Regions from separate parts of the Paenirhodobacter sp. CAU 1674 genome, predicted to be linked through region 2. Evidence: riboswitches for the same ligand, from Rfam matches in the RefSeq annotation. Region 2 holds a riboswitch; each other region holds the start of a gene.
The links. A riboswitch is a leader RNA that binds a small molecule or an ion and turns the genes downstream of it on or off. The one in region 2 is predicted to bind cobalamin.
Positions count from the first base shown of each region.

Region 1 (9,568 bases), on a different contig from region 2:
GTGTTGCGCAGGATCGTGAACAGCCATGCCCGCATATTGGTGCCGGCCTGAAACTTGTCGATATTGGTCCAGGCCTTCACGATCGTATCCTGAACAAGGTCGTCGGCCATCGCGGCATTGCCGCACAGGCTGATCGCAAAGGCCCTCAGCGACGGCAGATGCTCGGGCAACGCATCACGCGGATCGGCACTCGAACTCATACTTTGGCTTCCTTCTGACGCAGCTGTTCCAGAAGCTCCAGAAACCTGTCGGGGACCTGTTCCTGGAGCGCGTCCTGATAGACCTTTTTCAGGTTTGCATCGATCTGCGCTTGCAGCATTTCGGTTTCCTTGGTCTGTTTCTTTGCACGCATCTGCCGGGCCCATTTTTTTTACGATCGTCTGGAACCTAACGCAGGGCCGCGGAGTTGGTTCCAAAGAAAATTACGATGGGAGACAAAAAAATGACGTCGACGGAGCCTCGAGACTTCGCCACCTCGGTCGCGGCGAATGTTCCGTTCCTGCGCCGCTATGCGCGCGCGCTGACCGGCAGTCAGGACAGCGGCGACCGCTATGCGGCCGCGACCCTGGAGGCGGTCTTGCTGGACGACACCGCGGCCAAATCGACCCCGGACGCCAAACTTGGCCTGTTCCGCGCCTTCCATCTGGTCTGGTCGAGTGCAGGCGCCCCGGTAGGCGAAGCCGACACCAGGCTTTCGGCCCGCGCCCAAAGCCATATGGCAGACCTTACCCCCAACACCCGCGAAGCACTGCTTTTGCATGTGATCGAGGGCTTCCCGCCCGCCGATGTCGCCGCGATCATGGGCGTATCGACGGATGAAGCGATCGAATTCATCGAAATCGCCCGCCGCGAGATGGAAACCTCTGTGGCCGGGCGCGTCATGGTCATCGAGGACGAGGCGATCATCGCGATGGATATCGTCTCGATCGTCGAAGATCTGGGCCATGGCGTGACGGGCGTTGCACGCACCCGCACCGAGGCCGTGGCGCTGGCCGCCTCGAACCGGCCCGACCTGATCCTCGCCGATATCCAGCTGGCCGACAATTCGTCGGGCATCGACGCGGTCAATGACATCCTGGCCCAGTTTGACGACATCCCGGTCATTTTCATCACCGCCTTCCCCGAACGTCTGCTGACCGGCGCCCGCCCGGAACCGGCCTTCCTGATCACCAAGCCGTTCTCGGAAGATCAGGTGCGCTCGGCCGTCAGCCAGGCGATGTTCTTTGCCTCGACCGAGACCCTCGCCGCCTGAGGCGCGGGCACAGCACCCAAGATGACAAAGGCCGGGCAGATCACTGCCCGGCCTTCGTATTGGTGCGGTCCGCGTCACTTCGCGGTTGCCCGCAGCATCCAAGCGGCTTTCTCGTGGAAGGCCGAGCGCGCGGTGATCAGATCGGCCGTGACCGGGTCGTCATGCTCTTCCGCCAGAGAGATCAGCGCATGCATGCGCTTTGCCACGGCGGCATGATCGGTCGCCAGATCCTCGACCATCGCCTGCGCCGAAGGCAATTTCTTGGCATCTTCGACCACCGAGGCGTCGATCACCTCGCTCAGCCGCGCGGGCGCCAGCTGTCCCAGAGCACGAATACGTTCCGCAATCTCGTCGGCAGCGGCGAACATCTCGGTGTATTGCGCTTCGGTCAGCTTATGGATCGGATGAAACAGCGCGCCCTCCACATTCCAGTGGTAGGCATGGGTCTTGAACACCAGCCGGTAGGTATCGGCCAGCGCTTCGGAAAGGCCTTGCGCGACCGGTTTCACATCCTCGACCCCGGTATCCACGGTTTCCGAAGCGGGAACGATTTTCATCGCATCTTTCATGGTCTGTCCTCCTTTTGGGCGCCGGTTCGGGCGCGGTGAAGCCTTGGGCGGCGGCGGCAGTTGCACCGCCCGCCGTCTGCAAAATCAACGCGGCCCCCGCCTGCCCGGTTCCCTACCCCTGCGGCACCGCCCGCAGCAGACTGCGCACCGCCTGACTGGAAAATGGCCGGATCAGCACCGGCCACAGACGCCCCGTCGCCGCCCCGCTGTCCCAGGCGTCCTCGGCCTCGCCGCCCAGCAGGACCAACCGCCCGCCACGCGCCCGGATCGCCTCGTCCAGCCGCAGTTTCGCGACCCGGTCGGGCCCCGCCTCCACAAAGGCCAGCGCCAGGTGCGGCTGATCCGCCACCGCAGCCAATGCCGCAGCGCAGTCGGGCGCGGTCACGATCACGGCGGCAGGCACGGCCTCGCGCACGGTATCGCTCAGATCCTGCGCCACGACGAAATCTTCAACCGCGATCAGATAGATACCGCCGGTCCCTGTCGATGCTTTCATCTGCCCGTTCATCCCATTGAAAAGAGGGAACATGGAACCAAACCGCGCATCGCGCATTAAACTGTGACATACGCCGAAAGGATTTTCGCCATGACGATGACGGCCTGCAAAAACTGCCCGCTGCGCCAGAAATCCATGTTCACGCCCTTCACCCAGGATGAGCTGAGCTTCATGCAGTCGTTCAAGACCGGCGAGCTGAAGGTCGACCCGGGCACCACGATCCTGCTGGAAGGTTCCAACAGTCCTCAGCTCTACACCGTGCTGTCGGGCATGGGCACGCGTTACAAGACGCTGGAGAACGGCCGCCGCCAGGTGATCAACTTCCTGTTTCCGGGCGACTTCGTCGGCTTGCAGGCGGGCATCATGGGCGAGATGAAGCACTCGGTCGAGGCCAGCACGCCGATGACGCTTTGCGCGTTTCGGCGCGACGATCTCTGGACGCTGTTTCGCCAGCATCCGGCGCGAGCCTATGACCTGACCTGGATCGCGGCGGTCGAAGAACATTTCCTGGGTGAAACCATCGCATCCCTGGGCCAGCGCGACGCGATCCAGCGCATCGCCTGGGCGCTGGTCCGAATCCACGAACGGCTGAAAGCCGCCGGTCTGCAAAAGGCAAACCGGGTGCCGCTGCCGTTTCGCCAGCAGGATCTGGCCGACGCACTGGGGCTGTCGCTGGTGCATACCAACAAGACGCTGAAAACCCTGCGGTCCAAGGGCCTGGCACAGTGGAGCGACGGCACGCTGGAACTGCGCGACATCGCCGCATTGGCCGATCTGGCGATGATCGACCCGGAACGCCCCCAACAGCGCCCGCTGCTGTGAAGACCCCGGGTCCTTTCAGTCCGTGGCTCAGAAATCCCAGTCTTCGTCCTCGGTAGCGACTGCCTTGCCAATGACATAGGACGAGCCCGAGCCCGAAAAGAAATCGTGGTTCTCGTCGGCATTGGGGCTGAGCGCGGCCATGATCGCAGGGTTCACCCGGCAAAGATCGTCCGGGAACAGGCTTTCGAAACCCAGATTCTGCAGCGCCTTGTTGGCATTGTAATGCAGGAACTGCTTCACATCCTCGGTCAGCCCGACACAGTCATACAGGCTTTCGGCATAGCGGCTTTCGATCTCGTAAAGATCGAAGATCAGCGCGAAGGCGAAATCCTTGATCTGCTGCCGTTCGGCCCCGGTCAGCCGTTCCATCCCGCGCTGGAACTTGTAGCCGATGTAATAGCCATGCACCGCCTCGTCACGGATGATAAGCCGGATCAGGTCGGCGGTGTTGGTCAACCGTGCGCGGCTCGACCAGTGCATCGGCAGGTAGAAGCCCGAGTAGAACAGAAAGCTCTCGAGGAAGACGCTCGCCACTTTCTTGCGCAGCGGATTGGCCATCGCATCGTATTCGTCGAGAATCAGCCGCGACTTCTGTTGCAGCTGGGCGTTTTCCTCGGACCAGCGGAAGGCCTCATCGACCTCCGCCGTGGAACACAGCGTCGAGAAGATCGAGGAATAGCTGCGCGCATGCACCGCCTCCATGAAGGCGATGTTGGTCAACACCGCCTCCTCATGCGGCGTGATCGCATCGGCCATCAGCGCGGGCGCGCCGACCGTGTTCTGGATCGTGTCCAGAAGTGTCAGCCCGGTGAAAACCCGGATCGTCAGGCGCTGTTCATCCTCGGTCAGATGCGACCAGCTTTGGATGTCGTTTGACAGCGGCACCTTCTCGGGCAGCCAGAAATTCGAGGTCAGGCGGTTCCAGATTTCCAGGTCCTTGTCGTCCTGCATCCGGTTCCAGTTGACAGCGCGCGGCACGGCGCGGGGATGGGTCAGGTCTTTCATGGCGGGCCTCACAGCGAACAGGAAACGCAGCCCTGCACCTCGGTCCCCTCAAGGGCCATCTGGCGCAGGCGAATGTAGTAGATCGTCTTGATGCCCTTCTTCCAGGCGTAGATCTGGGCGCGATTGATGTCGCGCGTGCTGGCCGTGTCCTTGAAGAACAGCGTCAGCGACAGGCCCTGGTCGACATGCTGCGTGGCCGCGGCATAGGTGTCGATGATCGCCTCTGGCCCGATCTCATAGGCATCGCGGTAGAATTCCAGATTGTCGTTGCTCATATAGGGGGCCGGGTAATAGACGCGGCCGATCTTGCCCTCTTTCCTGATCTCGATCTTCGCGGTGATCGGATGGATCGACGAGGTGGCATTGTTGATATAGCTGATCGAGCCGGTGGGCGGCACCGCCTGCAGGTTGCGATTGTAAAGCCCGCCCGTCATCACCGCCTCGCGCAACGCTGCCCAATCGGCGCGCGTGGGCACGGTGATGCCGAAGCGCGCGAACAGCGCGCGCACGGTCTCGGTTTCCGGCAACCAGTCGCGGGTGGTGTATGTCTCGAAAAAACTGCCGTCGGCGTATTTCGAGGCCTCGAACCCCACGAAGCTGCGCCCCCGCTCGCGCGCCAGCGCATTCGAGGCGCGCAGGCAGTGGTAAAGCACGGTGGCGAAATAGATATTGGTGAAGTCGATGCCCTCGGCCGAACCGTAATGGATACGCTCGCGCGCCAGAAACCCGTGCAGGTTCATCTGCCCCAGCCCGATCGCATGGCTTTCGTCATTTCCCCGCCGGATCGACGGCACGGAATCGATCGCCGACATCTCGGAAACCGCATTGAGCGCGCGGATCGCGGTCTCGACCGTCGCGCCCAGATCGCCGCCATCCATCGCCCTGGCGATGTTGAGCGAACCGAGGTTGCACGAAATATCCGTTCCCAGATGGCGATAGCTCAGGTCATCGTTGAATTCGGACGCCTCGTTGACCTGCAGGATTTCCGAACACAGATTCGACATGGTGATCCGTCCTGCCACCGGGTTGGCACGGTTCACCGTATCCTCGAACATGATATAGGGATAACCGCTTTCGAACTGGATCTCGGCCAGCGTCTGGAAGAACCCGCGCGCGTTGATCTTCTTCTTGCGGATCTTGGGGTTGTCGACCATCTCGTGATAGCGCTCGGAGATCGAGATTTCCGAAAACGGCTTGCCATAGACCCGGGCGATATCATGGGGCGAGAACAGATACATGTCATCGTTTTTGCGGGCCAGTTCGAAGGTGATATCCGGGATCACCACGCCCAGGCTCAGCGTCTTGATGCGGATCTTTTCATCGGCGTTTTCGCGTTTGGTATCCAGAAAGCGCAGGATGTCGGGATGGTGCGCATTCAGATAGACCGCCCCTGCGCCTTGCCGCGCGCCCAGCTGGTTGGCGTAGGAAAAGCTGTCTTCCAGCAGTTTCATCACCGGGATCACGCCCGAGGACTGGTTCTCGATCCCCTTGATCGCCGCGCCATGTTCGCGAATGTTAGTCAGCATCAGCGCGACACCACCGCCGCGCTTGGACAGTTGCAGCGCCGAATTGATGCCCCGCCCGATCGATTCCATGTTGTCTTCCAGCCGCAGCAGGAAACATGAAATCAACTCGCCGCGCTGTGCCTTGCCCGCGTTCAGGAAGGTCGGCGTCGCCGGCTGGAACCGCCCGGCGATGATCTCGGCCATCAATGCCAGCGCCTGCGCCTCGTCGCCCCGCGCCAGCGTCAGCGCGACCATCACCACCCGATCCTCGAACCGTTCGAGATAGCGCTTCCCGTCGCGCGTCTTCAGCGTGTAGCTGGTGTAATACTTGAAGGCCCCTAGGAAGGTCGGAAAGCGGAATTTCGCCCCGAACGCCGCATCCCAGATCCGGGCAAGGAATGCCGGGCTGTATTGGGACAGAACCTGCGCTTCGTAATAGCCTTCCTCGACCAGATAACGCAGCTTTTCCTCCAGCGAATGGAAGAACACGGTGTTCTGGTTCACATGGCTCAGGAAATACTGCCGCGCGGCCATGCGGTCGGCCTCGAAGCGGATATGCCCCTGATCGTCGTAAAGGTTCAGCATCGCGTTCAGCGCGTGGTAATCCAGCCCCTGCCATTCGGCGGGCACCGCCGTCGCCGGGGCGGCATCGCTCAGATCGCGGTCGAGAATTGCGTCTTCCAAAACCTGTCCAGTCCTTCTGTGACCCGGGCGATGTCGGTGGGTGTTCCGGCCAGCTCGAAGCGGTAGAACACCGGCACCGCGCATTTGCGCGCGATGACATCCCCGGCGAGCGCGAAAAGCGCCCCGAAATTGCGATTGCCCGAGGCGATGACGCCGCGCAGATGGGCGCGTGTGTCCGGGTCGTTCAGGAACCGGATCACCTGGGGGTGGACCGCGCCGCGCCCCTGCCCGTCGGCATAGGTCGGCGTGATCAGAACGAAGGGCGCGCGGGGGGCGGGCATCGGCGCTGTGGGCGCGATCGGAATACGATCGGCCGTCAGCCCCAGCGTGCGCACGAAGCGCTCGGTGTTGCCCGAACGCGACGAGAAATAGACCAGCCCGCCCATAGCGGCCTCAGCTCAGCGCGCTGATCTTGTCCGGGCGGAACCCGGCCCAGTGGTCGTCACCCGCCATCACCACCGGAACCTGCCGGTAACCCAGTTCGGTCACCCGCGCCAGCGCCGCGGCATCCTCGGTCAGGTCGATCAGATCGAAGGCAAGCCCACGGGCGGCCAGCGCGCGGGTGGTGGCCGTGCATTGCACGCAAGCGGGTTTGGAATAGACGGTAATGCTCATCCGGGGTCTCCTGACCTGTGCTCATGGGCGAAAGGATCGGAGACGAGGCACGCCGCGGCACGACGGGCCACGGCAGATACGACATCCCCGGACCCTCCGTCCGGTTTCGTTTCTCATGTCCTGGCAGGTCTCCTGGCTCGCGGTTCGAACGCTCCGGCCCCCCTTCCCGACGCTGACGCGCCAGTGGATAACGGGCCTCAGCTCACCGCTCACAGTTGCGGGGGCAGCTCCGGTATCGCACCGGCTTCCCTTTTCACCCACGACGAGTCGCGGGCACCAAGACAACACGATATAGCAGGCGAATGTGCCGCCTTGTCAACATCTGGTTGGCGCATTCGGCAAACAAGCGGCGGGCATCGCCGCAGGCAGCGGCTGTCACCGCCCTGCGAACACTGCAGGGCTGCGTGGCGTGGGCCGTCAGGGTGCGGGTCACACGCCGCTCGACAGCCCCGCCATCAAGGTTGCCACCACCCCCGAGGTGACGGCGTCGCGGCTCAATTGGCCCGTAGGCTCGTACCAGCGCCCGATCCAGTTCAGCGCGCCGGTCAGGGTGAAGGTGACGATCCGCGCGTCGCCCGCGCGCAATGACCCGTCATCCATGCCCGCCTGCACCAGCCCGCGCATCACATCGTCGATATGGCGCTTGAGCTTGCGGAACTCCTTGCGGCTCGGTTCGGCCAAATCGGTATCGGCGGTGCGCGTCACGCATCGGCAGAAATCCTGCGTCATCGCAAAGGCATAGCCGGTCATCGCCGCCTCCAGCCGATCCCGCCCCAAGCGCTTGTCCTGCGGCAGGGCCGCGATCGCTTCCAGAATGATCTCCAGCCCCCGTTTGACGCAATCGAACAGGATCTCGTCCTTGTTCCGGGCGTAATGATAGATCGTGGGCTTGGTCACCCCCAGCCGGGCGGCCACATCGTCCAGCGAGGCCGCACGAAAGCCCTTCTCGTTGAAGGCGCTCACCGCCGCCGCCAGAACGGCCTCGCGCTTGACCTCGCGGTTGCGCCGGCGATCCCCCGGAACAGGCTCTGCCTGGTCGGGGCGCACGGCCTTGATCGGTGTCTTTGCCATTTTCCGTGTGCGCCTTCATTTCGCAAAAATTTCTGTTGAAACGTTTCTATACTCGTGAGTAAGTTTAGAGCAACAGAAACCCGAGACCGCCAGGGGGAGGAAACGAATGGCGCCGCGGGTCTGTGCATAAGGGAGCAGGGTTTTCCATTTTATATCATGTGGTTGCTGATTTAACGCCAACCACGAATCGGTTCGGTTGAACCTGGAAGACCCAACAAGGGAGGAAGGCCGTCATGGCGCAGAAATGCGAAATGGGGGGTGGGTTCAATCATGCCTGAGGCAAGGGGCGCCACCCTGGAAGTCGACAATGTCACGCTGGCCTTCGGCGGGCTGAAAGTGCTGCGCGGCGTGTCCTTTGCGGCACAGGCCGGGTCGGTCACCGCACTGATCGGACCGAACGGTGCGGGCAAGACATCCATGTTCAACTGCATCTCCGGGTTTTACCGCCCCTCTGCGGGCACCGTGCGTCTGGACGGGCAGGATATCAGCCGCGTCAAGGCCTCGTCGAGGGCCGCACTTGGCATGGCGCGCAGCTTTCAGAACATCGCCCTGTTCCGGGGCATGACCGTGCTCGACAATATCAAGCTCGGGCGGCATGCGCATCTGCGCACCAACCTGTTGCAGGGGCTGCTGCATCTGGGCCCGGCCGCGCGTGAAGAAGAGGCGCTGCGCGCCGAGATCGAGCGCAAGATCATCGACTTCCTGGAAATCGACCACATCCGCAACAAGCCGGTCGCGATGCTGTCCTACGGGTTGCAAAAACGCGTCGAACTGGCCCGCGCGCTGGCGATGCAGCCGCGCATCCTGCTCCTGGACGAGCCGGTGGCCGGGATGAACCGCGAAGAGACCGAAGACATGGCCCGTTTCATTCTGGACGTGAAGGACGAATGGGGCGTCACCATCCTGATGGTCGAACACGACATGGGGCTGGTGATGGATATTTCCGATCATGTCGCGGTGCTGAATTTCGGCGCCAAGATCGCCGAGGGCCGCCCCGAAGAGGTGCAAAACGACCCCCATGTCGCCGAAGCCTACCTGGGCAGCGGCGATCCGGCCGCGCTGATGCGCCGCCTGCACGCCGAGGAGAGTGCCGCATGAGCGACGATCTGCTGTTCTTTACCGAGGTCACGCTGGCGGGCCTGGGCTCTGGCGCGTTGCTGGCGCTGACCGCATTGTCCTTCGTGCTGATCTACAAGGCGACGCGGGTCATCAACTTGGCCGTGGGCGAAACGCTGATGCTGGGCGGCTATCTGTTCCTGGCTTTCGCGGCCGGAATGGGCCTGCCGGTCTGGGCTGCGCTGCCGCTGGCCATCGCGGGCGGCGGCGTTCTGGGCGCCATCGTCGAACGCGGGCTGATCCGGCCGATGCTGGGCAAAAGCCCGATTTCGGTCTTCATGGTCACGGTCGGGCTCGGCTCGGTCCTTGTCGGCCTGGTCGAGATGCTGTGGGGCACCGATCCGCGCACCCTGCCCGGCTTCATCGCCAATACCCCGGTGTTCATCGGCGAGGCCTATGTCTCGCGCAAGATCGTGGTCGCGTTCATCGCGGC
Region 1 is NZ_JARHUH010000011.1:57,656-67,223, reverse strand. Features, by position in the region: gene P2G62_RS15330 (RNA polymerase sigma factor) at 1-200, opposite strand, end outside; gene P2G62_RS15325 (NepR family anti-sigma factor) at 197-352, opposite strand; gene P2G62_RS15320 (response regulator) at 443-1,252, shown strand; gene P2G62_RS15315 (DNA starvation/stationary phase protection protein) at 1,327-1,821, opposite strand; gene P2G62_RS15310 (hypothetical protein) at 1,934-2,317, opposite strand; gene P2G62_RS15305 (Crp/Fnr family transcriptional regulator) at 2,408-3,139, shown strand; gene nrdF (class 1b ribonucleoside-diphosphate reductase subunit beta) at 3,167-4,144, opposite strand; gene nrdE (class 1b ribonucleoside-diphosphate reductase subunit alpha) at 4,153-6,306, opposite strand; gene nrdI (class Ib ribonucleoside-diphosphate reductase assembly flavoprotein NrdI) at 6,303-6,719, opposite strand; gene nrdH (glutaredoxin-like protein NrdH) at 6,727-6,948, opposite strand; cobalamin riboswitch at 7,053-7,244, opposite strand; gene P2G62_RS15280 (TetR/AcrR family transcriptional regulator) at 7,378-8,019, opposite strand; gene P2G62_RS15275 (ABC transporter ATP-binding protein) at 8,290-9,117, shown strand; gene P2G62_RS15270 (branched-chain amino acid ABC transporter permease) at 9,114-9,568, shown strand, end outside.
Region 1: it holds a riboswitch for cobalamin, as region 2 does, so the genes downstream of both, nrdH (glutaredoxin-like protein NrdH) here and P2G62_RS13175 (TonB-dependent receptor) in region 2, are expected to answer to the same signal.

Region 2 (9,568 bases):
GCGCAGGCACCGCCTGGACGGCGCCCGCCGCGATCTGCGGCACGCCGACCCCGATACCCGCGTCACCGACGTTGCGATGAAATGGGGGTTCTTGCATCTGGGCCGGTTCTCGGCGGCTTATACCGCGCAATTCGGCGAGCCCCCCTCGGCTACGCTGCGCGCCGCCCGATAACCCCCGGCTCACAGATAAAGCGCGACGATCCCCAGCCCGACCGCGATCTGCGCAACATCGGCGGCGCGACGCAAACGCCGCCCCTGTGCCCCGCTCAGAACCTCGGTCCCGAGTTTCGCGCTGGCAAGCGCCACCGCCAGGGTGACAAGCGCCGTGCCCAATCCCATCGCCAGCACCGCCGCCGCACCCGCCAGCGGCGCGCCGATCAACACGGTCAGCAGCATCACGAACACCGCCCCGGTGCAGGGCCGCAACGCCACACCGGCAATCAGCATCAGCGCCTCTGGCAGGCCTGCGCGGGCCGCCGCCTCGGGCGCCGGGGCATGGGCATGCCCGCACCCGCACCCGTCGTCATGCGTATGCGCGACGGGCTGCGCAAGCGGCGCGGCGCCCCTGCCCCGGCGCAGCCCGAACGCCCCGCGCAGAACCAGGAAAAGCCCCAGTGCCACCAGCGCCCATTCGCCCGCCCGTGTCACCGGCCCCTCTGCCAGCCCCGTCAGCTGGCTGCGTCCCAGCCCGAACGCCCAGGCCCCGGCCAGCACCAGCCCGATTGCCACCGCCGCCTGCGCCAGGCTTGCCGCCAGCGTGATTACCGCAACCTTCAGCAGCCGCGCCCGCGCCGAGAACGCCCAGGCCCCCAGCACCACCTTGCCATGCCCCGGCCCCGCCGCATGCAGCACGCCATACAGAAACCCGAGCCAGATCAGCCCGGCCACTGCGCCCGGCTGATGCGCCTTGAGCGCGCGCACCCCTTCGGCCAGCGGCGCCTGAAACGCGCGCTGCGCCGCGACAAGCGCACCGCGCGCCTGCGCGAACAGCCCCAGATGCCAGGCCACGGCGGCAGCCAGCACCACCAGGGCCAGCACCGACAGCGCCACTACTTGCCGCATGTGATCCGTTCCTCATCGGCATACAGCCGGCCGACCGCGGGCAGACCGGCATCGGCGGGGGTGACCTCGGGGCTGAGTTCGGCAATCGCGGCGGCGAGTTCATCGGACACCGCGCCCGGATCCGCCTCGAACACCGCAGCATGGCAATCGCCGCGGCCTTCGAACCGGGGGGGCGCGACGACCGTGTAGGCGGTATAGAAATCCGGGTCGTACGGGCGGATCACCAGTTCGCGGCCCGTCAGATCCAACGGCGCCCGCAGCATCCGGGTATGCACCGAAACCGCGCGCCCGTCATGCCATTCAGCGGCCCAGTCGCTCGGCCCCTGCAAGGCCACCGGCTGCCCGGCGAGTTCGATCTCGATATCGCCGCCATAGTCCGCGGGCCAATCCGCATCCCAGGTCTGGAAGGCCGCCAGCTCATCACCCGCAACCCTGCCATCGCCGTTGTGATCGTATTTGCCGTCTTCAACCATCAGCAGCGTGAACATCTCGTCATAATCCCAGCGTGCCCGCAGCCCGACAAGCCGCCCGTCGGCATCGAACAGAAGGCTGTGGGTGACATCGACGAACAGATGCGGATGTGCGGCCACCGGCTGCGCGGTAAGAACCGCCAGCGCAAAACAGGCGAGCGTAAGGGAACGGGGCGAAAGGCGTGCCTGGGTCATGCCCCGATCTAGCGGCACCGCCCCCCGCCTGACAAGCGCCCGGCACCCGCCTCGCACCGAAGTTACTTCATAACATGCGCTGCCCCGCACGAAGATCTGCTCCCCTGCCGTCGACTGGCGCCGGACAGCCCGTGCGATGCGGGCTTGACTTCACGGAAAACTTGTCTTTCCTTGACCGCGTTCAAGTTCCGGCCATCCGGCCGGATTAAAAGGGAACACGGAACGGCTTCGGCCCAGACCGTGGCTGCCCCCGCAACTGTGAGCGGTGAGCAAGGCCAACGACGCCACTGGGGGTTCCCCGGGAAGGCAGGCCAAGCTTCGACCCGCGAGCCAGGAGACCTGCTTGGACGATCACCCTTTCCGGGCGCGGGGCGCGCCATGGGAGCGGCATGATCCGCAGAGGTGACACTGGTCGCTGTCTGCGGAGAACTCTTCGCAGGCGTCTTTTGGTCACGCGGGCTTTGCCCGTTGGATTTGCATTGCGGGCTTTCGGGCCCGCCAAGGGGATGGAAACCATGTGTTCTGCCCGCGCTTTGCGCTTTCTGCTGCTTTCCGCAGCCTGCTTCGTCACGCCTGCCGTCGGCCATTCGCAAGAGGCCACGACATCCGATGTCTTCATCTTGGATGAAATCCTTGTCTCTGGCGGCCTGACCGGCATCGCCAAGGACAATTTCACCCGCGCCTACAGCCAGATCACCCGAGAAGAGATCGCCCGGCGCGGCCTCAAGACCGTGGAAAGCGCCCTGCGGGCCCTGCCGGGGCTGTCGGTCGTATCCACCGGCGACAGCATGACCTCGGTCTTCATTCGGGGCGGGGAAAGCAATCACACGCTGGTGCTGATCGACGGGGTCGAGGTGAACACGACCACCAATGGCAGCTACAGCTTTTCGGGACTGTCAGCCGCCGACATCGACAGTATCGAGGTGCTGCGCGGACCGCAGGCCACGCTTTACGGCACCAGTGCGATGGCGGGGCTGATCGCGATCACCACGCAGAAGGCGGACAAGCCGGGCCTGTCTTATGGCGGCGGCGTCGAACTGGGCGGCCTGGACAGCCATATGCTCAACGCCTCTCTGCGGCAGGGGTTCGCGCGCGGGCAGCTGTCCTTTGCCGCCGAAAGCCGCCGCTCTGACGGCGAAGACGGATCGCGCACCGGCGGCGATACCGAGTTCAACAACATGGACACCGTGTCGCTGAACGGCGACCACGCGGTGACCGACAGCGTGACGATCGGCTTCAGCCTGCGCCATTTCACGCAATCCTACGGCTATGACGGCACCGACAGCGCCGCGACCCGCCCCGAGGATTACATCGTCGATTCCGGCGATACTGCGGATCGGGACGAAAGCTATGGCAGCCTCTGGGCCGAGGCCGAGGCGCTGGACGGGCGGTTGCTGAACCGGCTGGAGCTGTCCGCGATGGACCAGGACACCAGCTACGATTCCCCCAGTTGGGGCGTGTCGAACTATGGCTCCACCCGCCAGGCACTGAAATACACCGGCAGCTTCGCGCTCGACGGAACCGAGGCCCGGGGGGCGGCGCAAAAGCTGAACCTGCTGCTGGAAGCCGAACGCGAGACCTTCGATGTTGCGACGGCCTGGTCGACGGGCAAGGAAAGCCGCAACAGCCGCTCGGTCGCGCTGGAATATCAGGGGCGGTTCGACAACGGAATCGACCTGCAGGCGGGCGTGCGCCACGATGTCATCGACGTTTTCGAGGACCCGACCTCGTGGAACCTGTCGGCCGCCTGGCGCCAGCCCGGTTCGGCGCTGCGGCTGCGCGGTTCGGTCGGGCGGGCGACGGTCTATCCGACGATGTACGAGCAGTTCGGCTATACGCCCGGCCTGTTCACCGGCAACCCGGATCTGAAACCCGAACACAGCCTGAGCTATGAACTCGGGGCCGATCTGGATCTGCCGGAAGGACGCGGCACGCTCGGGGTAACCCTGTTCCAGAGCGATATCGAGGACATGATCGCCAGCACCGGCACCAGCGCGACCAACCTTGCCGGCACCAGCACGCGCAAGGGGGTGGAACTGAGCGCCACCTGGCAGGCCAACGACTGGCTGCATCTGGCCGGAAGTTACACCTATACCCATGGCCGCAGCCCCGGCGGAGAGCGTCTGGTGCGGCGTCCGGCACATGAATTCGGACTGCAGGCCAGCGCCGACATTCTGGACGGGCGCGCGAATGTAAGCGCCGATCTGCGCCATGTTGCGGGCAGTTACGATCAGGAATGGTTCGGGGCGGGATCGGGCACGATCAGCAAGCTGGCGCAGTTCACCACGGTCGATCTGGCCGCGCGCTATGACCTGACCGCGAATGTCGCGCTGACGGGCCGCATCGTGAACCTGTTCGATGCGGATTATTCCGAAGCCTGGGGCTATTACGGCCAAAGCCGCACCGCCTATCTGGGGCTGTCGGCCAAATGGTGATCCGGGGGCGTCTTGCCGCCCTCGCATTCGCGGGCAGCCTTGCGCTGCCCGCCTTTGCCGAGGCACCCGGCCGCGTGGTCTCGATCAACCTGTGCACCGATCAGCTGGCGATGATGCTGGCCGCGCCGGGGCAGCTTGTGTCGGTCACCTATCTGGCACAGGACCCGCGCGCCTCGGTGATGGCCGCGGAGGCACGGGCCTATCCGGTCAATCACGGCTTGGCCGAAGAGGTCTATCTGCTGAGGCCGGATCTGGTGCTGGCGGGCAGGTTCACCGCGCAGGCCACCGTCGCGATGCTGCAGCGGCTGGGCATCGCGGTGGTGATCTTCGACCCCGCCTATTCGCTGCAGGACGTGCGGCAGGGCATGCTCGACATGGGCCGCGCGTTGGGGCGCGAAGCCGAGGGGCAAGCGATGGCAGAGGCATTTTCGGCACGGCTGGCAGAGATTGCCGCGCCCGCTTCGGCGGTCACGGCGCCGCGCCCGACGGCGGCAACCTATGCGGCCAATGGCTATACCTCGGGCGATCGCAGCCTGTCGGGTGAAATCATCGAGGCCGCCGGGTTCGAACATCTGGCGGCCTCGATGGGCCTGCCGCAAGGCGGGGTGCTGCCGCTCGAGGCGCTGATCTTGGCCGACCCGGATCTGGTAATTTCGGGCCAGCCCTATCCCGGCGCCTCGCGCGCCGAAGAGGTGCTGTCGCACCCCGCCCTTCTGGCCCTGTCGGGCGAGCGGACCGCGATGCAGGACCGCGACTGGATCTGCGGCCTGCCGTCGGTGCTGGCGGCGATCAAGCGGCTGCGCGCCACGCGCGACGGCATCGGGGGCCAGGAATGACACAAGCACGTCTGCTCGGGGCCCTGGGCGCGCTGGTCGCGCTGCTGTTTCTGGCCGCGCTCGTCACCGGGCCGGCGCCGGTCGGCCCCGGTGAAAGCCTTGCCGCGCTGATCGAGGGCGGGCATGGGCCGCTCACCCTGGTGATGCGCGAAATCCGCCTGCCGCGCGCCATTCTGGCGGTGATGATCGGCGCGAGCCTCGGCCTGTCGGGCGCCGCGATGCAAGGCTATCTGCGCAACCCGATGGCCGAACCCGGGGTGATCGGCATCTCGGCCGCGGCGGCCCTTGGGGCGGTGCTGGCGATCCAGACCGGGCTGGCCGCGCTGTTCACGCTCGCGCTGCCGGTGGCGGCGCTGTGCGGGGCGGGATTGGGGGTCGCGCTGATCCTGCTGCTGGCCGGATCGGGCAGCAGTTCACTGGCGCTGATCCTTGCCGGGATCGCGCTTTCGGCGCTGGCCTCGGCGCTGACCGCGCTGGTGCTGAACCTCTCGCCCAATCCCTTTGCCGCCAATGAGATCGTGTTCTGGATGATGGGGTCGCTGGCGGATCGGTCCTTCACCCATGTGCTGATGGCGCTGCCGCTGATGACCTTGGGGGGGCTGATGCTGCTGCGCTGCGGGCGCGGGCTTGATGTGCTGACGCTGGGCGAGGATGCCGCGGCCTCGATGGGGATCAATCTGCGCGGGCTGCGGCTGGGGGTGGTGACCGGCGTCGCCTGCACGGTGGGCGCCGCGACCGCCGTCGCGGGGGCGGTGGGCTTCGTGGGGCTGGTGGTGCCGCATCTCTTGCGGCCTCTGGTCGGCGCACGTCCGGCCGCATTGTTGCCCGCCGCCGCACTGGGGGGCGCGATCCTGGTGCTGGCCGCCGACATCGCCGTGCGGCTGGTCCTGCCCGGGCGCGACCTGAAACTGGGGGTGCTGATGGCGCTCGTCGGCGCGCCGGTTTTCCTGCATCTGATCTGGCGCATGCGGGGGCAACAATGACGCTTCTGTCGATCCGAAACCTGAGCGTGCGGCGCGGCGGTCAGGTGCCGCTGCACCCGGCCACGCTGCAGGTGGCGCCCGGCGAATTCGTCGGCCTGATCGGTCCGAACGGGGCCGGGAAATCCACGCTGCTGCGCGCCGCACTGGGGCTGATCGCCGCCACCGGGGACAGCTCACTTGCCGGGCTGCCGCTGCCCGCCCGCGCCCGTGCCGCGGCCTGGCTGCCGCAGGCGCGCGACATCGCCTGGCCGGTCAGCGTGCGTCATCTGGTGGCACTGGCGCGAAACGGCGACGAACAGGCGCCACAGGTGCGTGACGCGCTGGAACGGATGGATGTCGCCCGCTTCGCCGAGCGCCCGGCCACCGCCCTGTCGGGCGGCGAGCAGGCCCGGGTGCTGATCGCCCGCGCGCTGGCGCAGGACACCCCGCTGCTGCTGGCCGACGAACCGATTGCCGGGCTTGACCCCGCGCATCAGATCGGCTGCATGCAATGTTTCGCAGCCCTCGCCGCCGAGGGGCGCGGGGTGGTCGCCTCGTTGCACGACCTGAGCCTGGCCGCGCGCCATTGCACGCGGATCGTGGTGCTGTCGCAGGGCCGCATCGTGGCCGATGGTGCGCCGCGCACGGTGTTGACCCCGGCCCTGCTGGAACAGGTCTTCGCCATTCGCTGCCATCTGGCCGAGGTCGCCGGCGCGCTCTGCGTTCAACCGCTGGAGGTGGTGGGACCATGACGCTTCTGTCTGCCACATTGAGCCACCCCTGGCTTGTCGTCGATCTGGGCGCGCCGCAGCGAGTGCTGAGCTTCGCCCCGCACCGGCCCGGTTTCGTCCATGCGCGCCAGATTATCTGGCGCGAGGTGCGCAATGCCGATCTGACACGCGATTTCGCGGTCGAGACATGGTTCCCCGGGCAGTTGGCGCAGCACGGTTTGATCGACGCCGTGGGGATGCTGACCTCGCGCGACATCCGCCGCTACACCCGAGCCGAGGCCTGCGTCGAAGGTATCCGGGCCGCAGCCCTGGCCACGGTGGGGCTGGGCAATGCCGAACGGGTCGGCCACCGTCAGAACCGGCCCGGCCCCGAAGCGGGCGGCAGCTATGGCACGATCAACATCGCGGTGCAGCTGGCAGGCCCCGCCCCCGGCTGGGGCCTGACCGAAACCGCGCAGATCGAGGCGCTGACGATTGCCGCACAGGCGCGCACGGCGGCGGTGATCGCGGCCCGGCTTGATCTGCCGCAGGGACCGATGACCGGCACCGGCACCGATTGCCTGGCCCTGGCCGCCCCGCCGGGCACTCAGAACTTCGCGGGACTGCATACCGCCCTGGGCGAGGCCGTGGGCCATGCCGTCTATACCGCCGTGACCGCCGGGGCACAGGACTGGATCGCCGAAAACGGGAGTTTGAAATGATCGACATTCGCAAGACCCTACTGGAAGCCCTGGAAGACCCCGGGCATGGCTGGTCGATGGGCTCTTTCGGGGCCATCGCCGAATTTCACCGCGATGCGGGCGAAGACACCGGCATCCTGCGTGACGGGATCGTGGCGACACGCCGCGGGGCAATCCGGCTCGAGGCGCCCGAACGCATCCATCCGGTGGCCTTCGAGACGCTTTCGCCGCGCGTGCATCGCTGGGGCCAGTCGGTCGCGCTGTGCCTGCCCGAAGCCGAGGCCCGCCGGGCCGCCCGCCGGGTGCTTACCCGGCTTGGCGCCGATACCCGGGCAATCCGGCCGATGCACCGCAAGGCCGTGCTTTACGACATGGGGCTGGGCCTGCCGCAGGTCGATTTCTGCATCCGCACCGAAGACCCCGCCCTGATCGCACAGCTGGATGCCGCGGTGGGGCGCTCGGTCCTCGATCCGGCCAATCCGGCGATGGGGGCGATCCTGAGGGCGCATCCGCACCGCGTGGCGCTGACCAATATCGGGCGGGTCGAGGTATTCCAGAAGATCGGCGGCCCCGATACCGGGGGCGTTTCGCCCGCCGGGCCGCACACTCATGTGCTGCCCCGGCTGATCGCCTCGGGGCGCACCCATTCGGCCAATCAGCCGATCCCGGCGGGGCTGGTGCCCTGTGGCGGGCTACATCCCGATAGCCCGATCAGCGATGCGATGGGCGCCGACCGGCCCTTCGACGCCACCCTGTTCGCACGTTTCGAAACCCTGCTCGAAGCCTGGGGGCCAGAGGGCTATCTGGACACCAAGCGCCGGGTCTGGCGGGCGCTGGAAGCCGGGGTCGCGCCCGAGGATTTTTCGCCCCCCGCCTCGCGGCAGGGACGGGTCGCGTTGCGCAACGCCCTGCGTCAGCACGCGGCAAAGGGCGGCGACGGCGCGCTGGTGCAGGGCTGGCGCGCCCGCTTCGACCGGGGGGAACCCGAGGAGGACAGCACCGAGCCATTGGCCCAGGGGCACTGAGCGTCGAGGGGGCCGGACCCACCCCCGGCCACCCTGCCCTAATCGCCCTTCGGCGCGCCCGAGGACATGCGCGCAAAGGCCAGCCGCATCTGCTTTTCCGTCTCGATCAGGACGAAGAACACCACCCCAACCGCCACGACCACGACCCCGTCCAGAAACGGCACCGCGCGCGTGCCGAACATCTGTTGCAGTGGCGGCAGATAGGTCAGCGCGAATTGCGCCGCCGTGACCGCGATGACGCTGCCCCAGACCACCTTCGTTCCCCGGACCGCGGCCCAGTTCAGCGAGGTGCCATAGATGTTGCGGATGAAAAACAGGTGGAAGATTTCAAGCACGACCAGCGTGTTCATCGCCATCGTCTGGGCCAGTTCGGGGGCATAGCCCTTGTCGGTGGCATAGCGATAGATGCCAAAGGCCGCGACCAGAAACAGCCCGGACACCAGCACGATATGCCAGATCAGCGCGCCACCCAGCAGCGGTTCGCCCCGGGCGCGGGGCGGGCGGCGCATGGTCCCTGCCTCGGTCGGCTCGAACGCCAGCGCCAGTCCCAGCGTGATCGCGGTGATCAGGTTGACCCACAGGATCTGCACCGCGGTAATCGGCAGGGCCATGCCCAGAAACAGGGCGGCGACGATGGTCATCGCCTCGCCCGCGCTGGTGGGCAGGTTCCAGCTGATGACCTTCTTGATGTTGTCATAGACCGTGCGCCCCTCGCGCACCGCCGCGGCGATCGACGCGAAATTGTCGTCGGTCAGCACCAGTTCGGCGGCCTCCTTTGCGGCCTCGCTGCCCTTGCGGCCCATCGCGATGCCCGCATCGGCACGCTTGAGCGCGGGCGCATCATTGACCCCGTCGCCGGTCATCGCAACGGTCAGGCCCCTTGATTGCAGCGCGGCCACCAGCCGCAGCTTGTGTTCCGGGGCGGTGCGGGCGAAGATATTGGTGTGCGTCACGGCCTCGGCCAGATCGGCATCGTCCATCGCCTCGATATCCGCGCCGGTCAGCACGCGGGCGCAGTTCTTCAGCCCGATCCGCTCGCCGATCGCGCGCGCCGTCATGGCGTGATCCCCGGTAATCATTTTCACCGCGATCCCGGCAGCATGGCATTCGGCAACCGCAACGATGGCTTCGGGGCGCGGCGGGTCGATCAGCCCCACCAGCCCCACAAGGGT
Region 2 is NZ_JARHUH010000008.1:171,767-181,334, reverse strand. Features, by position in the region: gene P2G62_RS13190 (helix-turn-helix domain-containing protein) at 1-172, shown strand, start outside; gene P2G62_RS13185 (hypothetical protein) at 181-1,062, opposite strand; gene P2G62_RS13180 (DUF1007 family protein) at 1,050-1,727, opposite strand; cobalamin riboswitch at 1,894-2,089, shown strand; gene P2G62_RS13175 (TonB-dependent receptor) at 2,243-4,162, shown strand; gene P2G62_RS13170 (ABC transporter substrate-binding protein) at 4,156-4,998, shown strand; gene P2G62_RS13165 (iron ABC transporter permease) at 4,995-5,981, shown strand; gene P2G62_RS13160 (ABC transporter ATP-binding protein) at 5,978-6,712, shown strand; gene P2G62_RS13155 (adenosylcobinamide amidohydrolase) at 6,709-7,392, shown strand; gene P2G62_RS13150 (hypothetical protein) at 7,389-8,396, shown strand; gene P2G62_RS13145 (cation-transporting P-type ATPase) at 8,435-9,568, opposite strand, start outside.

Region 3 (9,568 bases), on a different contig from region 2:
GGCGTGCCGCTGCGCCGTGCCGTGCCGCTTTCCGAAATCCCCAACCTGCCGGAGTTCCGCTGATGCCTTACGACTATGAAAAGGATGGCGCGCAGATCTATCTGCAATCCTTCCGCACGATCCGGGCCGAGGCAGATCTGGCACGTTTCACCCCCGAGGAAGAGATCGTCGTGGTGCGGATGATCCATGCCGCGGGTATGGTCGGGCTAGAGGCTTTCGCGCGGTTCTCGCCCGGCATGGCGATTGCGGCCCGCGCCGCGTTGGAGGCAGGCGCGCCGATCCTGTGCGATGCGCGGATGGTGTCCGAAGGGATCACCCGCGCGCGGCTGCCCGCCGATAACGCGGTGATCTGCACGCTGCAGGACCCGCGCGTGCCCGGGATGGCGCACGAGATGGGCAATACCCGGTCGGCCGCCGCGCTGGAACTGTGGCGCCCGCATCTGCACGGCGCAGTGGTGGCGATCGGCAATGCGCCCACCGCGCTGTTTCATCTGCTCAACATGCTGGAAGACCCGGCCTGCCCGCGCCCGGCGGCGATCATCGGCTGCCCGGTGGGGTTTATCGGTGCGGCGGAATCGAAGGCCGCGCTGATGCAGACGCAACCGGTGCCCTGCATGGCCATCGAAGGGCGGCTGGGTGGGTCGGCAATCACGGTGGCGGCGGTCAACGCGCTCGCCTCGCGGAAGGAGTAAGCGATGGGCAAGATCATCTGTGCAGGGCTGGGCCCGGGCGACCCCGATCTGATCTCGGTGCGGGCAGATCGGGCGATCCGGGGGGCGAAGCATGTCGCCTATTTCCGCAAGGCCGGGCGGCAGGGACAGGCGCGCCGGATCGTGCAGGGCATGCTGGCGCCAGACGTTCTGGAATACCCGATGGAATACCCGGTCACGACCGAGATTCCCTTCGACAGCCCCGAATACAACCGCATTCTGGCGGCGTTTTACGACGACTGGGCCGCGCGGCTGACCGATCTGTGCGAAAGCCGCGATGTGGTGGTTCTGTGCGAAGGCGACCCTTTCTTCTACGGATCGTTCATGCACCTTTATGTCCGGCTGCGCGACCGGATCAAAACCGAGGTGATCCCCGGCATCACCGGCATGACCGGCTGCTGGAACGCCACCGGCCAGCCGATCACCTGGGGCGACGATGTGATGAGCGTGCTGATGGGCACCTTGCCCGAGGCCGAGCTGCTGCGGCACATAGGCAGCTCGGATGCGCTGGTCATCATGAAGACCGGGCGCAACCTGCCCAAGGTGCGCCGCGCGCTGCAGGCGGCCGGTCGGCTACAGGACGCCTGGCTGATCGAACGTGGCACGATGCCTGGGCAACGCGTGGCCCGGCTGGCCGAGGTCGACGATGCCGATTGCCCCTATTTCGCAATCGTTCTGGTGCATGGGCATGGCCGGCGTCCGGTCGCAACCGAGGCCGCGGAATGAGCGGCTGGCTGGTTGTGGCGGGGCTTGGCCCCGGGGCGGATGCACTGGTCACCCCCGAGGTTCAGGCCGCGCTGGCCGAGGCCACCGATATTGTGGGCTATATTCCCTATGTCGCGCGGGTGGCGCCGCGCCCGGGCCTGCGGCTGCATGCCTCGGATAACCGTGTGGAACTGGACCGCGCGCGACATGCGCTGGACATGGCGGCGGCGGGGCATCGCGTTGTCGTGGTGTCCTCGGGCGATCCGGGGGTGTTTGCGATGGCTTCGGCCCTGTTCGAGGCGCTGGAGGCCGTGCCCGCCTATCACACGCTCGACATCCGCATCCTGCCCGGCATCACCGCGATGCTGGCGGCGGCCGCGCGGATCGGTGCGCCGCTGGGCCATGATTTCTGCGCGATCAACCTGAGCGACAATCTCAAACCCTTTGCCGTGGTAGAACACCGGCTGCGCCATGCCGCGCAGGGCGGCTTTGCGATGGCGTTCTACAACCCGCGTTCGGCCTCGCGCCCGCATCAATTCGCCCGCGTTCTGGAGATTTTGCGCGAGGAATGCGGCGACGATCGGCTGATCGCCTTTGCCCGCGCCGTCAGCACCCCCGAGGAGCGGATCACCACCGTTACGCTGGCCGAGGCGCACCCCGAAATGGCCGATATGCGCACCGTGGTGATCGTCGGCAATGCCGCCACCCGGCGCGTGGGCCCCTGGGTCTATACCCCGCGTTCCGCCGAGGCGCCGTGATGACGCAGCCAATCCAGAACCTGCGTGACCGATCCCACCGTCTTTCGCGGGGGCAAACCGGGCCGGTCGATCAGAATCACCGGCAAGCCAAGCCTGCGCGCGGCAATCAATTTGGCCTCGGCGCCGGTGCCGCCCGAATTCTTGGCTACGATATGCGTGATGTGATGGGCACGCAGCAGGGCCTCGTCGCCTTCGGGCGTGAATGGGCCGCGCGCGATCACGGCCTGCGCATCAGGCAGGGGCAGGGCGCCTTCGGGCGGATCGACCAGCCGCAGCAGATAATGGTGCTGCGGCTTGGCGGCGAAGGGTGCAAGATGCTGCTTGCCGATCGCCAGAAACACCCGGGCGGGCAGATCGGGCAGGGCGGTGATGGCGGCTTCCAGATCGGGCACATGCTGCCAATGGTCCCCGGAACCTGCCTGCCAGGCCGGACGTTCCAGCCCCAGAAGCGGTATTTTCGTCTCTATGCAGGCGGAAATCGCATTTTTGCTCATCCCGGCGGCAAAGGGATGCGTGGCGTCGATCACATGGCTGATCGCCTCGGCGCGCAGATAGTCGACCAGCCCGGGCACACCGCCAAACCCGCCGATCCGCGTTGGCAGCGGCTGGGCGACGGGGGCTGCGGTTCGGCCTGCATAGGAAAACACCGCATCGAACCCGGCCGCGTGCACCGCACGCGCCAATTGGCTTGCTTCGGTCGTGCCGCCCAGGATGAGGAGTCGCGTCATGTCTGATCCATGGCTGACCATCGTCGGTCTGGGCGAAGATGGCCTTGAAGGGCTGCCGGATGCAAGCCGTGCCGCGCTGCAGGCGGCGGCGGTGATTTTCGGCGGTCCGCGGCACCTGGATCTGGTCGCTGCGGGCGCGCGCGGTATCCCCTGGCCGGTGCCGTTCGATCTGGCGCCGGTGCTGGCCCGGCGCGGGCAGCGCGTTGTCGTGCTGACCTCGGGCGATCCGTTCTGGTTTGGGGCAGGTGGATCGCTGGCACAGCATCTTGCGCCCGAGGAATGGCGCGCCCTGCCGGTCGCCGGGGTGTTTTCGCTGGCCGCGGCGCGGCTGGGCTGGCGGCTGGATAACAGTCTCTGTTTCGGCCTACATGCGGCCTCTTTCGCGCGGCTGCGCCCGGTTTTGGCGCGGGGTGCGCATGTTATCTGCACGCTGCGCGATGCGCAGGCACCCGCCGATCTGGCGCAATGGCTCTGCCAAAGCGGTTTTGGCGCCGCCCGGATGATCGTGATGGAGGCTTTGGGCGGCCCGCGCGAACGCCTGCGCAGCACCCGCGCCGATGCGTTCGATCTGGCCGATATCGCAACGCCCGTCGCCGTTGCGCTGGACTGTGCGGACCTGCCCGCACATGTGGGCCAAAGCCGCGCCGCAGGCCTGCCCGACAATACCTTTGCGCATGACGGGCAGATTACCAAACGCCCGATCCGCGCGCTGACGCTTTCGGCGCTGGCGCCGCGCATGGGTGAATTGCTGTGGGACATAGGCGGCGGATCAGGCTCTATTTCGGCGGAATGGTGCCTTTTGGGGGGGCGCGCGATCACGGTTGAACGTCATACTGCGCGGTGCGCCAATATCGCCGCCAATATCGCGGCCTTTGGGCTGGAGGGTCGCATGACCCTGGTTGAAGGGGTTGCCCCCGCGGCACTGGCCGGGCTGCCTTTGCCCGATGCGGTGTTTGTGGGGGGTGGCGGGGATGCCGCGCTTTATCAGGCATTGCTGCCGATGTTGCCGCCCGGAACGCGGCTGGTGGCGAACGGGGTCACGCTGGAAACCGAAACCGTGCTTGCCGCCTGTCATGCCCGGCACGGCGGCAACCTGCTGCGGATCGAACTGGCGCAGGCCGAGCCCTTGGGCGGGATGCGTGGCTGGCAACCTGCCCGCCCGGTGGTGCAGTGGAGTGTGGTGCTATGAAGATCGCCGGCATGGGATGTCGTGGCAGTGCGACCCGGGCATCATTGCGGGCTGCGTTGTCGATGGCCGAGGCCGCAGGGGGCCGTGTCGATGCGCTGGCGACAAGCCCGCACAAGACGGCAGATCTGGCCGCTTTTGCGCGGGAACAGGGTCTGTTTCTGCATTCGGTTGATGTGTGTGACGTGGTCACGCCGACGCAATCCCCGCGCATCGTGCAGCACTATGGAACCGGGTCGCTGGCTGAAGCCGCCGCCCTTGCCGCAGCGGGGCCGGGCGCACGGATATTGGTGCCCCGCGTGACATCGCCCGATGGGCTGGCAACCGCGGCCATCGCTGTCAGTGCAGACGAAATCACGAAAGGAGCCGCAGAATGACGGTGCATTTTATCGGAGCGGGGCCCGGCGCGGCCGACCTGATTACCCTGCGCGGCCGTGACCTGATCGCGGCTTGCCCGGTTTGCCTCTATGCGGGCAGCCTGGTGCCCGCGGCGCTGCTGGCGCATTGCCCGCCCGGGGCGCGCATCGTGAATACCGCGCCGCTGAGCCTGGATCGGATCATCGAGGAAATTGCTGCCGCGCATGCCGCGGGGCAGGATGTGGCGCGGCTGCATTCCGGCGATCTGTCGATCTGGTCGGCGATGGGGGAACAGTTGCGGCGGCTGCGCGCGCTGGGGATTCCCTATGACGTGACGCCCGGCGTGCCGTCTTTTGCCGCCGCCGCCGCCGCGCTGGGGGCCGAACTGACCCTGCCCGGCGCCGCGCAATCGGTGGTGCTGACCCGCACCTCCGGGCGGGCCAGTGCGATGCCCGAGACCGAAGCCCTGGAAAATTTTGCCCGCACCGGAGCGGTTCTGGCGATTCACCTGTCGATCCATGTGCTGGACAAGGTGGTGGCCGAGCTGACCCCGCATTATGGCGCCGATTGCCCGGTGGCGGTGGTGTGGCGGGCCAGCTGGCCCGATCAACGGGTGGTTCGCGCGAGCCTCGGCACGCTGCAAACCGCGATTGGCGCGGAAATGGAGCGCACCGCGCTGATCCTTGTGGGGCATACGCTCGGGGCCGAGGATTTCGATGAAAGCCGGCTTTATGCAGGCGATTACGACCGCCGTTATCGCCCCGTGGGCACCGCCCCGCGCTTCCCCGACACGGCCCCCGAATGACGCCCGGCCTGATCATTTCGGCCCCCGCATCCGGGACCGGCAAGACCACGCTGACGCTTGGCCTGCTGGCGGCGCTGCGGGTGCGCGGGATGCAGGTGCAGCCGTTCAAGAGCGGGCCCGATTACATCGACCCGGCGTTTCACACAGCGGCGGCGGGGCGTGCTTCGGTCAACCTCGACGCCTGGGCGATGACCGCAGAACAGATCGCCGCGCTGGCGCAGACCCAGGCGGATCTGGTCGTGGCCGAAGGCTCGATGGGGTTGTTCGATGGCGTGGCCCGTCCGGGCGAAGCAGGGATCGGCGCCAGCGCGGATATTGCCGCGCTGATGGGCTGGCCCGTGGTGTTGGTGCTTGACGTATCGGGGCAGGCGCAATCCGCCGCCGCAGTGGCGCATGGCTTCGCCACGATGTGCCCGGGGGTGACGGTGGCGGGGGTCGTGCTGAACAAGGTCGCCTCACCGCGCCATGACGCGCTGGTGCGTGACGGGATGGCCCGTGCGGGGATTACGGTTTTCGGGTCACTGCCGCGCAAGACCGAAATCGCGCTGCCCGAGCGGCACCTGGGTCTTGTGCAGGCCGAAGAGCTGCCACGGCTGCAGTCGATTTTGGAACAGGCTGGCGCGTTCGTTACCGCGCATTGCGATCTGGATGCCTTAATTGCCGCGGCGGCTTCGGGCGGGCCTGAAACAGTCTCTGTTCCGCCTGTTTTGCCGCCACCGGGTCAGCGCATTGCACTGGCGCGCGATGCGGCGTTTTCCTTCGTCTACCCGCATCTGATTACCGAATGGCGGGCACAAGGCGCGACGATCCTGCCGTTTTCACCTTTGGCAGACGAGGCGCCCGACCCTTCGGCAGATGCCTGCTGGCTGCCCGGTGGCTACCCGGAACTGCACGCAGGGCGGCTTGGCTGCACGCAGAATTTTCGTGCAGGGTTGCGGGATTTCGCGCAAACGCGTCCGGTGCATGGCGAATGCGGTGGCTATATGGCACTGGGCACAGGGCTGATCGCGGCAGATGGCACACGGCACGAAATGGCGGGGCTTCTGGGGTTGGAAACATCTTTTGCGAAACGGCGGATGCATCTGGGCTATCGGCTGGCGACACTGGCAACACCGATGCCCGGGATCGCGGCCAGCACCCGGTTGCGCGGGCATGAATTCCACTATGCCACGATCCTGTCGCAGCCCGATGCCCCCCTGGCCGAGGTTCTGGATGCCACTGGCGCGCCGGTCCCCGAAACCGGATCGACCCGAAGCCTGCCCGGTGGCGGCCGGGTCAGCGGCACCTTTTTCCACATGATTGCAAAGGCAAGCGCATGAGCGGTTTTGTATCTTTCGTTTCTTCGGGGCCCGGCGACCCCGAGCTTTTGACGCTGAAGGCTGCCGACCGGCTGGCGCGCGCCGATGTGGTCTTGTTCGACGACCTGGCCTCGGGGCCGGTTCTGGGCCATGCGCGGCCCGGGGCCGAACTGATTGCGGTGGGCAAACGCGCGGGCAAACCCTCGGCCAAGCAGGACCATGTCAACCAGTTGCTGGTCGAACATGCGCAGCGCGGGCTGCGGGTTGTGCGGCTGAAGTCAGGCGATTGCGGGATTTTCGGCCGCCTGGAAGAGGAGCTGACCGCCCTTGCCGAAGCCCGGATCGCGCATGAGATCATCCCCGGCGTGCCCTCGGCCTGCGCGGCGGCGGCCGCGGCGGGGCTGCCGCTGACCCGGCGGCTGACGGCGCGGCGGGTGCAGTTCATCACCGGTGCCGATGTGACCGGCGATCTGCCCGAAGGGCTCAACTGGCCCGCGCTGGCCGATCCCGGCGCAACGACGGTCGTGTTCATGGGCAAGCGCACTTTCCCGCGGCTGGTTGCGGGGCTGATCGGGCAGGGGCTGTCGCCCGACACACCCGCACTGCTGGCCGAGGCGGTCGGGCATCCGGCACAACGGCTCTGTTCCAGCACGATCGCCGCCCTGGCCGCGGATCTTGCGCAAAGCCGGTCAGAGCAGCCAGCCCTGATCCTGTATGGGCCCTTGGCCGGTTTTGAGGCCCCCGATGCCGCGGATGATGCTTGACCCTAGCGCCGCCATGGCGTTTATCTGAACCTCTGTATGGTGCCCATCAACGCGCAAAGCGCAGGGCTTCATCGGGAATGGGGAGGGGCGGACCAAATTGCGGCGCCCGAAGCCCCAGCCGCCCCCGCGACTGTATGCGGTGAGCGCACTTCGACCACGCCACTGGGGCATCCCCCGGGAAGGCAGAAGCTGCGCTTCGACCCGCGAGCCAGGAGACCGGCCATCTGACATAACCCAACCGCCGTCGGGTGTGACGGCACAGGAGATTGATATGCATATCGAACCGGGCCTCGTCGACGGCACCAAAATTGCGCTGAGCTATGCCACCGCCGCGGCGGCTGGCACCTATACCCTGAAAACCGCTTATGGAGCGATCCGCGCGCAAGGCGTGGGGTCGCTGGTCGCGCGTTCGGCCATTGCCGCAGCGGCCGTTTTCACCTTTTTCGAAGTGCTGCCGCACATGCCGGTGGGCGTGTCCGAGGTTCACCTGATCCTTGGCTCGACGCTGTTCCTGATCCTGGGGGCCGCGCCCGCCGCGATCGGGCTGGCGCTGGGTCTGCTGATCCAGGGCGTGTTCTTTGCGCCCTTCGACCTGCCGCAATACGGGATGAACGTGACCACGCTGCTGGTGCCGCTGTTCGGGCTGCAGGTTCTGGCGAAGCGGCTGATCGCGCCGGGCACGGCCTATGTCGACCTGCGCTATGGTCAGGCGCTGGCGCTGTCGACGGCCTATCAGGGCGGGATCGTCGCCTGGGTGGCGTTCTGGGCCTTGTATGGTCAGGGCTTTGCCGCGGCTTCCTCGATCGCGACCTTCGGCGTGGCTTACATGAGCGTCATCCTGATCGAGCCGCTGGTCGATCTGGCGGTTCTGGCGGTGGCCAAGCGCATCCGCGGGCTGCAAGGCTCGGTGCTGGTCACCCCGCGTCTGTTTGCCTGAGCCAGACGCATCGCAAAGAAACGCAAGGGGGTCGCAAGGCCCCCTTTTTTCAAAGGACAGGACATGATCGAGCTTACCCTGATCGGCATCGGCACCGGCAATCCCGACCATCTGACGGTGCAGGCCGCGCAGGCGATGAATGCCGCCGATCTGATCCTGATTCCGTTCAAGGGCGGCGACAAATCCGATCTGGCGGGGCTGCGGCGGGCGATCTGTGCGCAGCACATCACCAACCCGGCCACGCGGATCGTGGAATTCGACCTGCCCAAGCGCGATGCCGCGCGGCCCAGCTATCACGCCGGGGTCGATGACTGGCACGACGCAATCACCGATGCCTGGGAGGCGCAGATCCGCGCAGCCCTGGGCGCAAGCGGCCGCGTGGCGCTGCTGGTCTGGGGCGATCCGTCGCTTTACGACAGCACGCTGCGGATTGCCGAACGGCTGCGCCGGCGGATGGCGGTGCAGACGCGGGTCATCCCCGGAATCACCGCGATTCAGGCACTCTGTGCCGCGCATGCGATCCCGCTAAACGACATCGGCGCGCCTGTTCTGATTACCACGGGGCGGCAATTGCGTGAAAATGGCTGGCCCGAGGCCGTAGATACGTTGGTGGTGATGCTGGATGGCGAGTGTTCCTTCACCACGCTGGCCACCGAGGGCGTGCAGATCTGGTGGGGCGCCTATGTCGGCATGGCCGAGCAGATCCTGCGCGCGGGGCCGCTGAGTGACGTCGCAGCCGACATCTGCACGACCCGCGCCCAGGCACGGGCCGAACATGGCTGGATCATGGATATCTACCTGCTGCGCCGGGCGCCTCAGGCCGCCTGACCGGCGCGCACCATCGTCTTGCCATACCAGTTCCCGCCGCGCCGGGCCGCCTTGGCCTGATAGCGGCGCAGGAAGGGAATATTGCTCAGTTCCGGCGCGGCCATAGCCAGCAGGTCGTCATTCGCCTTGTCGCTGATCCGATAGCGCAGCGGCAGCGAAATCGCCCGGTCGATCAGATAGCGGTCGTTGAAGGGCGAGATATAGAACTGATGCGTATAGCCCCAGAATTTGCCGCCCTGCGACGAGGCCAGGTAAAGCTCGTTCCAGATCATGTCATAGGGCTGCGATTTCAGCGGACCCAGGCTTTCGTACCATTCCAGATATTCGGGCATCCACCGGTCGGCCAGTTCTTCGGTATAATTGTCGCCCTCGGTGATCAGCAGCCGCTTGATCCCGTGACGCGGGTCATGCACCGCCGGGTTGCGCGCACCATTCCTCCAGCTGCTGGCCTGCAGAAGGTCCATCACATTGCCGCGGATATGCCATTGATGC
Region 3 is NZ_JARHUH010000006.1:191,865-201,432, forward strand. Features, by position in the region: gene cobG (precorrin-3B synthase) at 1-63, shown strand, start outside; gene P2G62_RS10505 (precorrin-8X methylmutase) at 63-692, shown strand; gene P2G62_RS10510 (precorrin-2 C(20)-methyltransferase) at 696-1,436, shown strand; gene cobJ (precorrin-3B C(17)-methyltransferase) at 1,433-2,173, shown strand; gene P2G62_RS10520 (cobalt-precorrin-6A reductase) at 2,143-2,901, opposite strand; gene cbiE (precorrin-6y C5,15-methyltransferase (decarboxylating) subunit CbiE) at 2,900-4,090, shown strand; gene P2G62_RS10530 (cobalamin biosynthesis protein) at 4,087-4,464, shown strand; gene cobM (precorrin-4 C(11)-methyltransferase) at 4,461-5,249, shown strand; gene P2G62_RS10540 (cobyrinate a,c-diamide synthase) at 5,246-6,568, shown strand; gene cobA (uroporphyrinogen-III C-methyltransferase) at 6,565-7,311, shown strand; cobalamin riboswitch at 7,332-7,551, shown strand; gene P2G62_RS10550 (energy-coupling factor ABC transporter permease) at 7,583-8,248, shown strand; gene cobF (precorrin-6A synthase (deacetylating)) at 8,312-9,076, shown strand; gene P2G62_RS10560 (hypothetical protein) at 9,064-9,568, opposite strand, start outside.
Region 3: it holds a riboswitch for cobalamin, as region 2 does, so the genes downstream of both, P2G62_RS10550 (energy-coupling factor ABC transporter permease) here and P2G62_RS13175 (TonB-dependent receptor) in region 2, are expected to answer to the same signal.